3 regions of the Streptomyces sp. NPDC093085 genome follow, and region 3 is predicted to be linked to each of the others. Evidence: riboswitches for the same ligand, from Rfam matches in the RefSeq annotation. Region 3 holds a riboswitch; each other region holds the start of a gene.
The links. Region 3 has a riboswitch for thiamine pyrophosphate ahead of thiC (phosphomethylpyrimidine synthase ThiC). Riboswitches for the same ligand answer to the same signal wherever they lie in the genome.
Positions count from the first base shown of each region.

Region 1: another riboswitch for thiamine pyrophosphate. It lies ahead of thiO (glycine oxidase ThiO); the one in region 3 lies ahead of thiC (phosphomethylpyrimidine synthase ThiC).
Region 2: another riboswitch for thiamine pyrophosphate. It lies ahead of AB0O07_RS20325 (thiamine ABC transporter substrate-binding protein); the one in region 3 lies ahead of thiC (phosphomethylpyrimidine synthase ThiC).

Region 1 is NZ_JBFBFB010000003.1:273,485-277,758, reverse strand. It holds gene pknB (Stk1 family PASTA domain-containing Ser/Thr kinase) at 1-177, opposite strand, end outside; gene AB0O07_RS12005 (thiazole synthase) at 289-1,143, opposite strand; gene thiS (sulfur carrier protein ThiS) at 1,151-1,366, opposite strand; gene thiO (glycine oxidase ThiO) at 1,363-2,628, opposite strand; TPP riboswitch at 2,626-2,739, opposite strand; gene AB0O07_RS11990 (FAD-dependent oxidoreductase) at 2,906-4,069, shown strand; gene AB0O07_RS11985 (Rv2175c family DNA-binding protein) at 4,182-4,274, shown strand, end outside.
Region 2 is NZ_JBFBFB010000006.1:348,736-353,009, forward strand. It holds gene AB0O07_RS20315 (phosphatidate cytidylyltransferase) at 1-1,018, shown strand, start outside; gene rlmN (23S rRNA (adenine(2503)-C(2))-methyltransferase RlmN) at 1,191-2,297, shown strand; TPP riboswitch at 2,336-2,461, shown strand; gene AB0O07_RS20325 (thiamine ABC transporter substrate-binding protein) at 2,557-3,684, shown strand; gene AB0O07_RS20330 (iron ABC transporter permease) at 3,846-4,274, shown strand, end outside.
Region 3 is NZ_JBFBFB010000016.1:80,239-84,512, forward strand. It holds gene AB0O07_RS31525 (hypothetical protein) at 1-342, shown strand, start outside; gene thiC (phosphomethylpyrimidine synthase ThiC) at 477-2,378, opposite strand; TPP riboswitch at 2,371-2,514, opposite strand; gene AB0O07_RS31535 (YibE/F family protein) at 2,656-4,020, shown strand; gene AB0O07_RS31540 (SsgA family sporulation/cell division regulator) at 4,114-4,274, opposite strand, start outside.

The DNA of each region.
Region 1 (4,274 bases), on a different contig from region 3:
GAACGTGGCGTCCGTCGCGAGCGCCGGATGCATCACCTTGAGGGCCAGGACCCGGTCGAGCCGGGTGTCCAGCGCCCGGTAGACCGTGGCCATGCCGCCGACCGCGATCCGTTCCTCGACGCGGTAGCGGCCGTCGAGCACCTGCCCGACGATGGGGTCCTGAAGGGTCGTATCCACGCCGCCGAGTCTACGAGCCGCCGCCGACACTCCAGATCCCCCGGGGCGGAGCGGGCACCGGACTGAGGCCGACCTGTGACAGCCCGGCGGGCGTGCGGGGACGGTACGGGGTCAGAAGGCGGGCCGCTCCGGGTCCAGGGCCGCCACCCCGGCCACCGGCGAGGAGGCCTCGGCGAAGTGGCGGCGGGGGATCCGGCCGGCCAGCCGGGCCAGCCGGCCGGCCGCCACCGCGTGCCGCATCGCCTCGGCCATCACCACCGGCTCTTGCGCCCGGGTCACCGCCGACGCCAGCATCACCGCGGCGCACCCCAGCTCCATCGCGAGCGCCGCGTCGGACGCGGTGCCCGCGCCCGCGTCAAGGATCACCGGGACCGTGGCGCGCTCCACGATCAACTGGAAGTTGTGCGGATTGCGGATGCCCAGGCCGGAGCCGATCGGGGAGCCCAGCGGCATGATCGCCGCACATCCCACGTCCTCCAGCTTCGCGGCGAGGACCGGGTCGTCGTTGGTGTACGGGAGCACCGTGAACCCGTCGTCCACCAGGGTCTCCGCCGCGTCCAGCAGTTCGACCGGATCGGGCAGCAGGGTGCGCTCGTCCGCGACGACCTCCAGCTTCACCCAGTCGGTGCCCAGCGCCTCGCGGGCGAGCCGGGCGGTGAGGACGGCCTCCCCGGCGGTGAAACACCCCGCCGTGTTGGGCAGCGCGCGGATACCGAGCCGCTTCAGTACGGAGAGCACCGAGCCCTGCACGGTCGGGTCGAGGCGGCGCATGGCGACCGTGGTGAGTTCGGTGCCGGAGGCGATCAGGGCCCGTTCGAGGATCTCCAGGCTGGGCGCCCCTCCCGTGCCCATGATGAGGCGGGAGCCGAAGAGCGCGGAACCAAGGGTGAGCGGATCGTCGGCCGGGGTGCTGCCGGCCCTCGTGCTGTCGGCCGCGGAGCCGCCGGCCGTCGTGCTGTCGGTCATCGTGCTGTCAGCCTCCTTGTACGGCGGTGAGGATTTCCACCCGGTCGCCGTCGCAGAGGGCGGTACCGGACCAGCGGGTACGGGGAACGACCGTCTCGTTGACGGCGGCGGCCACCCCGGAGGGCGCCACCGTCAAGGTCGCGATGACGGCGTCGAGCGTCGTAGAGGCGGCGAACGCACGTCGCTCGCCGTTGACGGAGACGTGCACCCATGCGGTGTTCATACGGAGCGCTCCCTGGAGGCGGGTACGGATACGGGGGAGTGCGTGAGGGGGGCGGCGGAGCCGTCGGGGGAGAAGCGCAGCGGCGTGAAGGGCGCCGCCTCGGGCGGGAGTTCGCCGGTGGTCAGGACGGCCGCCAGCACATCGCCGGTCACCGGGGTCAGCAGCACCCCGTTGCGGTGGTGCCCGGAGGCGAGCGAGAGCCCCGGCAGCACCGTGGGGCCGAGCAGCGGCGCGTTGTCCGGCGACCCGGGGCGCAGCCCCGCGCAGGTCTCGGTGAGCGGCAACTCGGTGATGCCGGGCACCAGTTCATGCGCGTCGCGCAGCAGCTCGTACACCCCGCCCGCGGTGACCGTGGTGTCCCACCCCAGCTCCTCGGTGGTGGCGCCGACGACCAGCTCGCCGTTCTCGCGCGGCACCAGATAGAGCGGGCCGCCCCGCACCACGGCCCGTACCGTCCGGGAGAGGAACGGCGCGTACCGGCCCGGCACCGTCAGCCGCACCACCTGCCCCTTGACCGGCCGTACGGGCGGCACCGCCGCCGGCGGCACCCCCGCGAGACGGCCGCTGAGACTGCCGCCCGCCAGCACCACCTGGTCCGCGCCGAGCGCCGCCCCGTCCGCCAGCACCACCCCGGCGGCCCGGTCCCGTACCACGGAGAGCCGCGCCGCCCGGGCCCGGTGGAAGGCCACCCCGGCCCGCTCGCACGCCGTCAGCAGCGCGGCGGCGAGCCGGCGCGGGTCGATCTGGTGGTCGCCGTCGACCCGCAGCCCCCCGCGTACGCCCGGCGCGAGCATCGGCTCCAGGCGCCGGCAGTCGCGCCCCGAGAGCCACTCCGACGCCAGCCCCGAGCGGAGCTGGAGCGCGTGCAGCTCACGGAGCTGGGAGCGGTCGTCGGCGTCGAGCGCCACCGCGAGCGTGCCGCAGGCGCGGTAGCCGGTCTCCCGGCCGCTCGCCTCCGCCAGCTCCGCGACGAACGCGGGATACCGCTCCGCCGAGCGGAGGTTGAGCCCGAGCAGGGTCTCCTCGCCGTAGTGGAGTTCGGTGACGGGCGCGAGCATGCCCGCAGCGACCCGCGCGGCGCCGCCGCCGGGATCCGGGTCCGCCACCGCCGTACGCAGCCCGCGCAGCGCCGCGCGCCACGCCGTGACCAGGCCGATGATCCCGCCCCCGACGACCACGACGTCGTACGCGGAGGTCCGCACGGACGAGTGCGTGAACGAGTGTGTGGGTGAGTGCGCGGGTGACCGCGTGGGTGACCGCATGGGCGTCCAGCCCCTCCCTTCGCCGGCATGACCCGGATCAGGTTCGGACGGTCGGAGGCCGCTCCAGCCTCCCTCTCAGCCCGGTGCGTCCGGGCTCCCGCGAGGTAGTGTCGACCGCCAGCCTAACGCGCGGTGCGGAGCGCGGTAAGGGAGCTTCCCGCCCGGCGGCCCGCCCGCACCGGCTGTCTAAGGTGATCGGGTGAGCGAGCAGCGGCAGGGACAGCGGCAGGGACAGCAGGGGCCCGAAGGGCCCGGAGTGGTCGTCGTCGGCGCGGGCATGGCGGGGGTCCGGACCGCCGTGGCACTCCGCGAGAAGGGGTACGCGGGCCCCGTCACCCTGATCGGCGCCGAACCCCATCCGCCGTACGACCGGCCCCCGCTCTCCAAGGCCGTCCTGCTCGGCACCGCCGAGGGCTCCGCCTTCGACATCGACTTCGGCGCCCTCTCCGTCGATCTCCGGCTCGGGGTGGCCGCCACCGGCCTCCGCCCCGCCGACCATGAACTCGACACCGACGCGGGACCGCTCCCGTACACCACGCTCGTCCTGGCCACCGGCGCCGAACCGGTCGCGCTGCCCGGTACCGACGGGGTGCCCGGCGTCCACGCGCTGCGCACGCTCGACGACGCCGCGCTGCTGCGCCCCGTGCTCCGGGAGCGGCGCCGGGTGGTGGTCGTGGGCGCCGGATGGATCGGCGCCGAGTTCGCCACGGCGGCCCGCGAGGCCGGGTGCGCCGTGACGGTGGTGGAGGCGGCGGACCTGCCGCTCGCCGCCGCCCTCCCCGCCGAGGTCGCGGGCCCGATGGCCGGCTGGTACGCGGAGAGCGGTGCCGAACTCCTCACCGGCGCCCGGGTGGCCGCCGTGGAGCCGGGGGCGGTGGTCCTCGCCGACGGCCGCAGGCTCACCGCCGACGCGGTGGTCGTGGGCATCGGCGCCCGGCCCGCCACGGGGTGGCTCGCGGGCTCCGGTATCGCGCTCGGCGCCGACGGCTCGGTCACCGCCGACGAGCGGCTGCGCACCTCGCTCCCCGAGGTCCACGCGGTCGGCGACTGCGCCTCCTTCCCGTCCGCCCGCTACGGGGAGCGGCTGCTCGTCCACCACTGGGACAACGCGCTCCAGGGCCCGCTCACCGTCGCCGCGCACATCCTCGGCGAGAGCGACCCGGTCTACGACCCGGTGCCGTACTTCTGGTCGGAGCAGTTCGGCCGCTTCGTCCAGTACGCGGGCCACCACGCGGCGGCCGACACGCTGGTACGGCGCGGCGACCCCGAGGGGGCGGCCTGGTCGGTGCTCTGGCTGCGCGACGGCGTCCTGAGGGCCCTGCTGGCGGTCGGGCGCCCCCGCGACCTGGCCCAGGGCAGAAAGCTGATCGAGGCGGGCGCCAGGATCGACCCGGAACGGGCGGCCGATCCGTCCGTACCGCTCCGCAAGGCGGTGCGCTAGCCGCTCCCGGCCCGCACGTACCGTCCGGTATGTCACGGTGCGTACGGTCATGCACCCCCGTCCGGGCCGCTTCGGGGTGCCCAGTGTCAGTCCGGGATGGCACGCTTGTCCTGTGACCGAGATTGACGCAAAGATCGATGCTCTCGTCCCCGCCTGGCTTCACCTGCCCGATATCGCCGAAAAGCTCGATGTCGAGGTGACGCGC
Region 2 (4,274 bases), on a different contig from region 3:
GACCGACCAGGGGGCTGCCCCGGCGGGTCCCGCATACGATGAGCAGCCCGCATCGCAGACTCGGCCCATGCCCATCGTGCCCGACGAACCCGCGAACGGCGGGGACCACAACGACGACCGGGGGGCTGCTCGACCGGGCGGCCCCCCGTTCCGTGACGAGACGCCGCAGGAGCCCATGGCCGTTCCCCCGCAGCCCCCGCCGAAGAAGCGGGCCGGCCGCGATCTGCGCGCGGCCATAGGGGTCGGTGTCGGGCTCGGCGCGGTGGTCGCCGCCTCGCTCTTCATCGTCAAGGCCGTGTTCATCGGTGTCATAGCGATCGCCGTGGTCGTGGGGTTGTGGGAGCTGACCTCGCGACTCGACGAGAAGAAGGGCATCAAGGCACCGCTCGTACCGCTCGCCGTGGGCGGCGCAGCCATGGTCGTCGCCGGGTACGCGCGCGGCGCGGAGGGCGCCTGGGTCGCGATGGCCCTCACCGCGCTCGCCGTGCTGATCTGGCGGATGACGGAGCCGCCCGAGGGCTACCTCAAGGACGTCACGGCCGGGGTCTTCGCCGCGTTCTACGTACCCTTCCTCGCGACGTTCGTCGCGATGATGCTCACAGCGGGCGACGGATCGCAGCGGGTGCTGATGTTCCTCGTGCTGACCGTCGTGAGCGACACCGGCGCGTACGCCGTCGGCTGGCGCTTCGGCACGCACAAGCTCGCGCCGCGCATCAGCCCCGGCAAGACCTGGGAGGGGCTCGGCGGCGCCGTCAGCTTCGCCATGGTGGCCGGCGCGCTCCTGATGGAGTTCATGATCGACGGCGGAGCCTGGTGGCAGGGTCTGCTGATCGGCCTCGCCGTCGCGGCCAGCGCCACACTCGGCGACCTCGGCGAGTCCATGATCAAGCGCGACCTCGGGATCAAGGACATGGGCACCCTGCTGCCGGGGCACGGCGGCATCATGGATCGGCTCGATTCGCTGCTGCCCACGGCGCCGGTGGTCTGGCTGCTCCTGGTGCTCTTCGTGGGGGCATGAAAGACAGTGGCGGTCCCCGGGCATGAAGGGGACCGCCGCGCGCCCCGTACGGGGCGCGTGCCGGTTTCGGCGAAGGGGGTACGTCCGCCACGGTGCGGCGTACCCCCCTCGCGTATGCCCGCCGCGATCGGCATACGGGGCACCGGGCACCGTCTGCGACACTGGACGGACCATGCCTGCACCCGGAGAACTCACTTTCGTCGCGCCCCGCGGAGCCAAGAAGCCGCCGCGGCACCTCGCCGACCTCACCCCCGCCGAGCGCCGCGAGGCGGTCGCCGCCATCGGTGAGAAGGCCTTCCGCGCCAAGCAACTGTCGCAGCACTACTTCGCGCGGTACGCGCACGACCCCGAGCAGTGGACCGACATCCCGGCCACCGCGCGGCAGAAACTCGCGACGGAGCTGCTGCCCGACCTGATGTCGGTGGTACGGCATATCTCGTGCGACGACGACACGACCCGTAAGACGCTCTGGCGGCTGCACGACGGCACCCTCGTCGAGTCCGTCCTGATGCGCTATCCGGACCGGGTCACCATGTGCATCTCGTCGCAGGCAGGGTGCGGCATGAACTGCCCCTTCTGCGCGACAGGACAGGCCGGCCTGGACCGCAACCTGTCCACCGCGGAGATCGTCCACCAGATCGTCGACGGGATGCGTGCCCTGCGCGACGGCGAGGTGCCCGGCGGCGCGGCGCGGCTCTCCAACATCGTCTTCATGGGCATGGGCGAGCCGCTCGCCAACTACAAGCGTGTCGTCGGCGCGATCCGCCGCCTGACCGACCCCGAGCCGGACGGCCTGGGGCTCTCGCAGCGAGGAATCACCGTCTCCACGGTCGGCCTGGTCCCCGCGATGCTGCGCTTCGCCGACGAGGGCTTCAAATGCCGGCTCGCGGTCTCCCTGCACGCCCCCGACGACGAGCTGCGCGACACCCTCGTCCCGGTCAACACCCGCTGGAAGGTACGGGAGGTGCTGGACGCCGCGTGGGAGTACGCGGAGAAGTCCGGCCGCCGCATCTCCATCGAGTACGCCCTGATCCGCGACATCAACGACCAGGCGTGGCGAGGCGACCGTCTCGGCCGCCTCCTCAAGGGCAGGCGGGTCCACGTCAACCTGATCCCACTCAATCCGACCCCAGGGTCGAAGTGGACGGCGTCCCGCCCGGAGGATGAGAAGAAGTTCGTCGAGGCCATCGCGGCGCACGGCGTGCCGGTCACCGTACGTGACACACGTGGCCAAGAGATCGACGGTGCGTGCGGACAGTTGGCCGCCACGGAGCGCTAGCGCGTCCTAGGGGTAACCTAGCCCCGAAACGTATTGCATATTTCCGGCAGGGGAGCGCTACAGCGCTGAGAGTGCGGCATGTGCCCGTGAGAGCGGGCAGCGGTCGCAGACCCTCTGAACCTTGCCCAGGTCATTCTGGGTAGGAAGTTCGGACATCACTCAAGCTGTTGCGCCCTGCCCGGAGACCGGCCGTCCTTGTCGACTGCCGTGCTCCGGGCAGGGCGGCGTCTTCTCCTGGACACCCCCAGGAGGAAAACCAGTGAGCACCACCCGTACGCGTACCGGTGCCAGAAAGGCGGCGTACGCCGCGATCGCCGTGGCGCTCGGCATCACCACCCTCGCGGCCTGCGGCGGCTCCGATGCCTCCGCCCCGTCCGGCGACGGCGGAAGCGGCAGCGGTACGGAGTCCAAGACCGTCACCCTGGTCAGCCATGACTCGTTCAACACGTCCCCCGAGGTGCTCAAGGAGTTCACCAAGGAGACCGGCTACACCGTCAAGGTCCTCAAGAGCGGTGACGCCGGCGAAGCGCTCAACAAGGAGATCCTCACCAAGGGGGCGCCTCAGGGTGACGTCTTCTTCGGCGTTGACAACACGCTGCTCTCTCGGGCTCTCGACAACGACCTGTTCGTACCGTACGAGGCGAAGGGGCTGGACCGGGTCGACGCGAGCGCGCGACTCGACAAGGAGAAGAACCGCGTCACCCCCGTCGACAGCGGCGATATCTGCGTCAACTACGACAAGAAGTATTTCGAGGGCAAGAAGCTCACTCCGCCGCAGTCCTTCGACGATCTGATCAAGCCCCAGTACAAGAACCTGCTCGTCACCGAGAACGCCGCGACCTCCTCGCCGGGCCTCGGCTTCCTTCTGGGCACGGTCGCGCACTACGGGGACGACGGATGGCAGGACTACTGGAAGAAGCTGAAGGCCAACGGCGTCCTGGTCGTCGACGGCTGGGAGCAGGCGTACAACGAGAGCTTCTCCGGCTCCGCCGGTGGCAAGAAGGCCAAGGGCGACCGGCCGTTGGTCGTCTCCTATGCCTCCAGCCCGCCTGTGGAGGTGCTGTACGCGAAGCCGCAGCCCCAGCAGGCCCCGACGGGTGTCTCCACCGGCACCTGCTTCCGGCAGACGGAGTTCGCGGGTCTGCTCGACGGCGCGAAGAACGTGGCGGGGGGCAAGGCTCTGCTGGACTTCCTGATCAGCGAGAAGTTCCAGGCGGACATGCCGCTGAACATGTTCGTCAACCCGGTGGTCAAGGACGTCGCACTGCCCGAACTGTTCACGAAGTTCGGCGCGACCGTCGAGCGGCCCGAGACCGTGGCGCCCACACGCATCGCGGCCAACCGTGAACAGTGGATTCAGTCGTGGTCCTCACTCGCCGTGAAGTAACCCCGGAGAAGGCCGACGGGGCAGCACAGGACGACCAGACCGCCCGGCGCCCCGTACGGCACGCTGGCGGCCTGCGCGGCGCCGTACGGGGCGCCTCGTGGCGCAGAGAGCGGTGGCGGGGACGTCGGCGCGGCCACGGCGGCGCCGTACGCCTCGCCCTCATGGCCGCGCCCCTCGCCTTCTTCGCGGTCTTCTTCGCCTACCCGGTGGCAGCGATTGTCGGCCGCGGCCTCAAGATGGACGGCGCCTGGCAGTTCGGCCGCGTCGGCGACGTACTCGGCCGCCCCGACATTCTCGGCGTCCTGTGGTTCACCACATGGCAGGCACTCGCCTCCACGGCGCTCACCCTGCTGATCGCCCTGCCCGGCGCATACGTCTTCGCGCGCTTCGCCTTTCCAGGGAAACACGTCCTGCGCGCCGCCGTGACGGTGCCCTTCGTGCTGCCCACCGTCGTCGTCGGTACCGCCTTCCTGGCGCTGCTCGGTCGCGGTGGACTCCTGGACGACATGTGGGGCATACGGCTCGACACCACCGTCTGGGCGATCCTGCTGGCCCATGTCTTCTTCAACTACGCGGTGGTCGTACGCACC
Region 3 (4,274 bases):
CGCAACAGCTCGACCGAACTGCCGGCCGACGAGACCGCGGGCCGCGAACCGCCCGACGAGGTCGCCCGCGCGCGCGAGGCCTGGCGCCACGCCCTGCTGGAGCGCGGCATCCTGCCCTTCCTGCGCAAGGCCCTCGACGACGCCGGTACGGCCCCGGCCGCCACGCCCGCGCCGACCCGGTCGGCGACCCAGCTCCCGAAGATCGGCTACAGCAGGCCGGACTTCTCCAGCCCCGACGACGGCTCCGACGCGGGCAAGCGGCCGAACTTCAGCAGCCCCGACTTCAGCGGCCCGGACTTCACCAGCCCCGACTTCGGCGGCCCGGAACACCGGCCGGAGTGACCCCGGCCGCCCCCGGAACGGCTCCGGGGTGCCCCTCGGGGTGACTCCGAGGTGACCGGGCCCCCGTCGAGGGCCGCCCGGTCACCCGGGACGGAGCGGCCCTCACCCGGCCTCGGGCCACGGCGCCCGGCGGCTCAGTCGGCCAGCGGCAGATAGACCCGGTTACCGGCCGCTGCGAACTCCTTGGACTTCTCCGCCATGCCCGCCTCGATCTCGGCCGCCGAGGCCGCCGTGGCCCCGCCCGGCCCCGTACCGCCCTCACCCGTACGACCCGGTTCCGTACCGTCGGCGCCGCTGCCGCCGGACAGGTCGTCGCCATGCCGGCGCCGGATGTCCTGCGAGATCTTCATCGAGCAGAACTTCGGACCGCACATCGAGCAGAAATGCGCCGTCTTCGCCGGCTCCGCGGGCAGCGTCTCGTCATGGAACTCCCGTGCCGTGTCCGGGTCGAGCGCCAGGTTGAACTGGTCCTCCCAGCGGAACTCGAAGCGGGCGTCCGACAGCGCGTCGTCCCACTCCTGGGCCCCCGGATGCCCCTTGGCGAGATCCGCCGCATGGGCCGCGATCTTGTACGTGATGACGCCCGTCTTGACGTCGTCGCGGTCCGGCAGCCCCAGATGCTCCTTGGGCGTGACGTAGCAGAGCATCGCCGTGCCCCACCACGCGATCATCGCCGCGCCGATCCCGGAGGTGATGTGGTCGTACGCCGGGGCCACATCGGTGGTCAGCGGTCCGAGCGTGTAGAACGGCGCCTCCTCGCAGATCTCCTGCTGGAGGTCGATGTTCTCCTTGATCTTGTGCATCGGCACATGGCCGGGTCCCTCGATCATCGTCTGGACCTGGTGGCTCTTCGCGATCGTGTTCAACTCGCCCAGCGTGCGCAACTCGGCGAACTGCGCCTCGTCGTTGGCGTCCGCGATGGAGCCGGGGCGCAGCCCGTCGCCGAGCGAGTACGTCACGTCGTACGCGGCGAGGATCTCGCACAGTTCGTCGAAGTTCTCGTAGAGGAACGACTCCTTGTGGTGTGCGAGGCACCAGGCGGCCATGATCGAACCGCCGCGCGAGACGATGCCGGTCTTGCGGCGCGCGGTGAGCGGTACATAGCGGAGCAGGACCCCGGCGTGGACCGTCATGTAGTCGACGCCCTGCTCGGCCTGTTCGATCACCGTGTCCTTGTAGATGTCCCAGGTCAGCTCCTCGGCCTTGCCGTCGACCTTTTCGAGCGCCTGGTAGAGCGGCACGGTGCCGATGGGCACGGGGGAGTTGCGCAGCACCCACTCGCGGGTGGTGTGGATGTTGCGGCCGGTGGAGAGGTCCATGACCGTGTCGGCGCCCCAGCGGGTCGCCCAGGTCATCTTCTCCACCTCCTCCTCGATGGAGGAGGTGACGGCGGAGTTGCCGATGTTCGCGTTGACCTTCACCAGGAACCGCTTGCCGATGATCATCGGCTCGCTCTCGGGGTGGTTGACGTTGGCCGGCAGGACGGCGCGCCCCGCCGCGATCTCGTCGCGGACGGTCTCCGGGGAGACGTTCTCGCGGATCGCGACGTACTCCATCTCCGGGGTGATCTCGCCCTGGCGGGCGTACGCGAGCTGGGTCACCGTCCGGCCCGCGCGGCCCCGGCGCGGCTGGCGCGGGCGGCCGGGGAAGACCGCGTCGAGCCCCCGCAGGTTCCCGGAGCCGCCCGGGAGGGTCCCGCCGCGCGGGGTGGTGTGCTTGAGCCCGTCGTCCTCGGGACGGGGCGCCCGGCCCGCGTACTCCTCGGTGTCGCCCCGGCCGATGATCCAGTTCTCCCGCAGCGGCGCGAGACCGCGGCGTACGTCGGTGTCGACGGCGGGGTCGGTGTACGGGCCGGAGGTGTCGTACAGCGTGACGTCCCGGCCATTGGTGAGGTGGACCCGGCGGACCGGTACGCGGAGGTCGGGGCGCGATCCCCCGACATACCCCTTGTGCCAGCCGACGGCCTCCCCGGTGGGGCGCGGGCCGTCCGTGCCCTCCTGGCCGGAGGCAGACAGATGTGTGTCCTGATCGGTCATGAGACCTACTCCCTACGCCGGCATTACCCGGTAACAGGTTCAGCGGTCGGCGCAGCGATGGTGTCCGGGAAGCGTCCCGGGACCTACACGTCAGCGCCCTCTCAGCCCGGTGCTCCGAGCTCCCGCGTGTGCAAAGGTTGCCTCCACGCTAGCGTCATATCGGGCACGCTGACCAGAGGGCCCTCCGCTTCCTCCGCCTTCTTGCGATGATCGGGCGGTGACCCCACCCACGCAGACTCACGAATCGCACGGCCACACGCACAGCCATGGCCCCGCCATGCCGGTCTCCCGGCACCTCCGCAAGGTGATCGCGGCGGTCCTGATCCCCTTCGCGGCGGCCGTCGTGGTCGGGCTCACCGTGCTCTGGCCGGGCGGCGCACCGGCGCACGAGCGGACCGGTGTGGGCTTCGACCGGCAGACGGTCGAGGGCCAGGTGGTCCAGATCGAGAAGATCCCCTGCAAGGACGTGAACGCCGGGCAGGTCCCGTCGACCGGTGACACCTCGACTCCGCAGGGCCGCGAGGCGGTGCAGGAGGAGACCGGCCAGTGTGAGAAGGCCACGATCGAGCTGACGAGCGGCAAGGAGAAGGGCCGCACCTTCATCGAGATCGTCCAGCCGGACGCGCCGCGGCAGTTTCACGTGAAACAGGGCGTTGTGGTCGCCTACGCGCCGGACGCTCCCCAGGATCTCCAGTACTCGGTCACCGATGTGGACCGGGAGTTCCCGATGCTCCTGCTGGCCGGGATCTTCGCGCTCGCGGTGGTCGTGGTGGGGCGGCTGCGGGGGGTCATGGCGCTGATCGCGCTCGTGGTCTCGTTCGCGATCCTGACGCTGTTCATCCTGCCGGCGATCCTCCAGGGCTCGAATCCGCTGGTGGTGGCGGTCGTCGGGGCGAGCGCGATCATGCTGATCGCGCTCTATCTCTGCCATGGTCTGACGGCCAGGACCTCGGTGGCGGTGCTCGGCACCCTGATCTCGCTGCTGCTGATCGGGCTGCTGGGGTCGCTCTTCATCGGCTGGGCGAGTCTGACCGGGAACACCGACGACAGCACCGGGCTGATCCACGGCCTCTACCCGGACATCGATATGAGCGGCCTCCTGCTGGCCGGTGTGATCATCGGCTCGCTCGGGGTGCTGGACGATGTGACGGTGACACAGACCTCGGCGGTCTGGGAGCTGCGCCAGGCGGACCCGACGATGGGGCCGCGCGCGCTCTACCGGGCCGGGATCCGGATCGGCCGGGACCATATCGCTTCGGTGGTCAACACCCTCGTCCTGGCGTATGCGGGGGCCGCCCTGCCGCTCCTGCTGCTCTTCTCGATCGCGCAGTCGAGCGTGGGGACCGTCGCCAACAGCGAACTGGTCGCGGAGGAGATCGTACGGACACTGGTCGGGTCGATCGGTCTGGTGGCCTCGGTGCCGGTGACCACGGCGCTGGCCGCCCTGGTGGTCTCCGCCGACCGGTCCGCCCCGGAGAACCCGGCAACCCCCTCCGCCGCCCCCGCACCCTCCGGTCCCTCCGGCCCGGGGACGGGTCCGGCAGCGGGTCCGGCGGCCGGTCCCGCCCGGGGGCCTCATGAGTCCCAGGGGATGCTCGTGCCGCCCGCTCCGGGGGGCCGGGGACACCGCCGGAAGAAGTAGCGACGGCGCCGCTGTTCGAGAACGCCCGGGGCCCTACCCGGCGGGGGTCATTTCGACACCGGAAATCACCCGGACGGCCCCCTCCACGGAGCCTCAGCCGGCGTTCTCCTCGGCGAGGATGCGCCCCAACTCCTCCTCCAGGCTGCCTTCGAAGTCGCTGAGCGCCCGCTCCTGACCGAGCGGGACCAGCCGGTCCGTACGGTCCAGGAAGGCCACCAGGGGCGCGGCGGAGACCCGGAAGAGCGCGTGGTCGT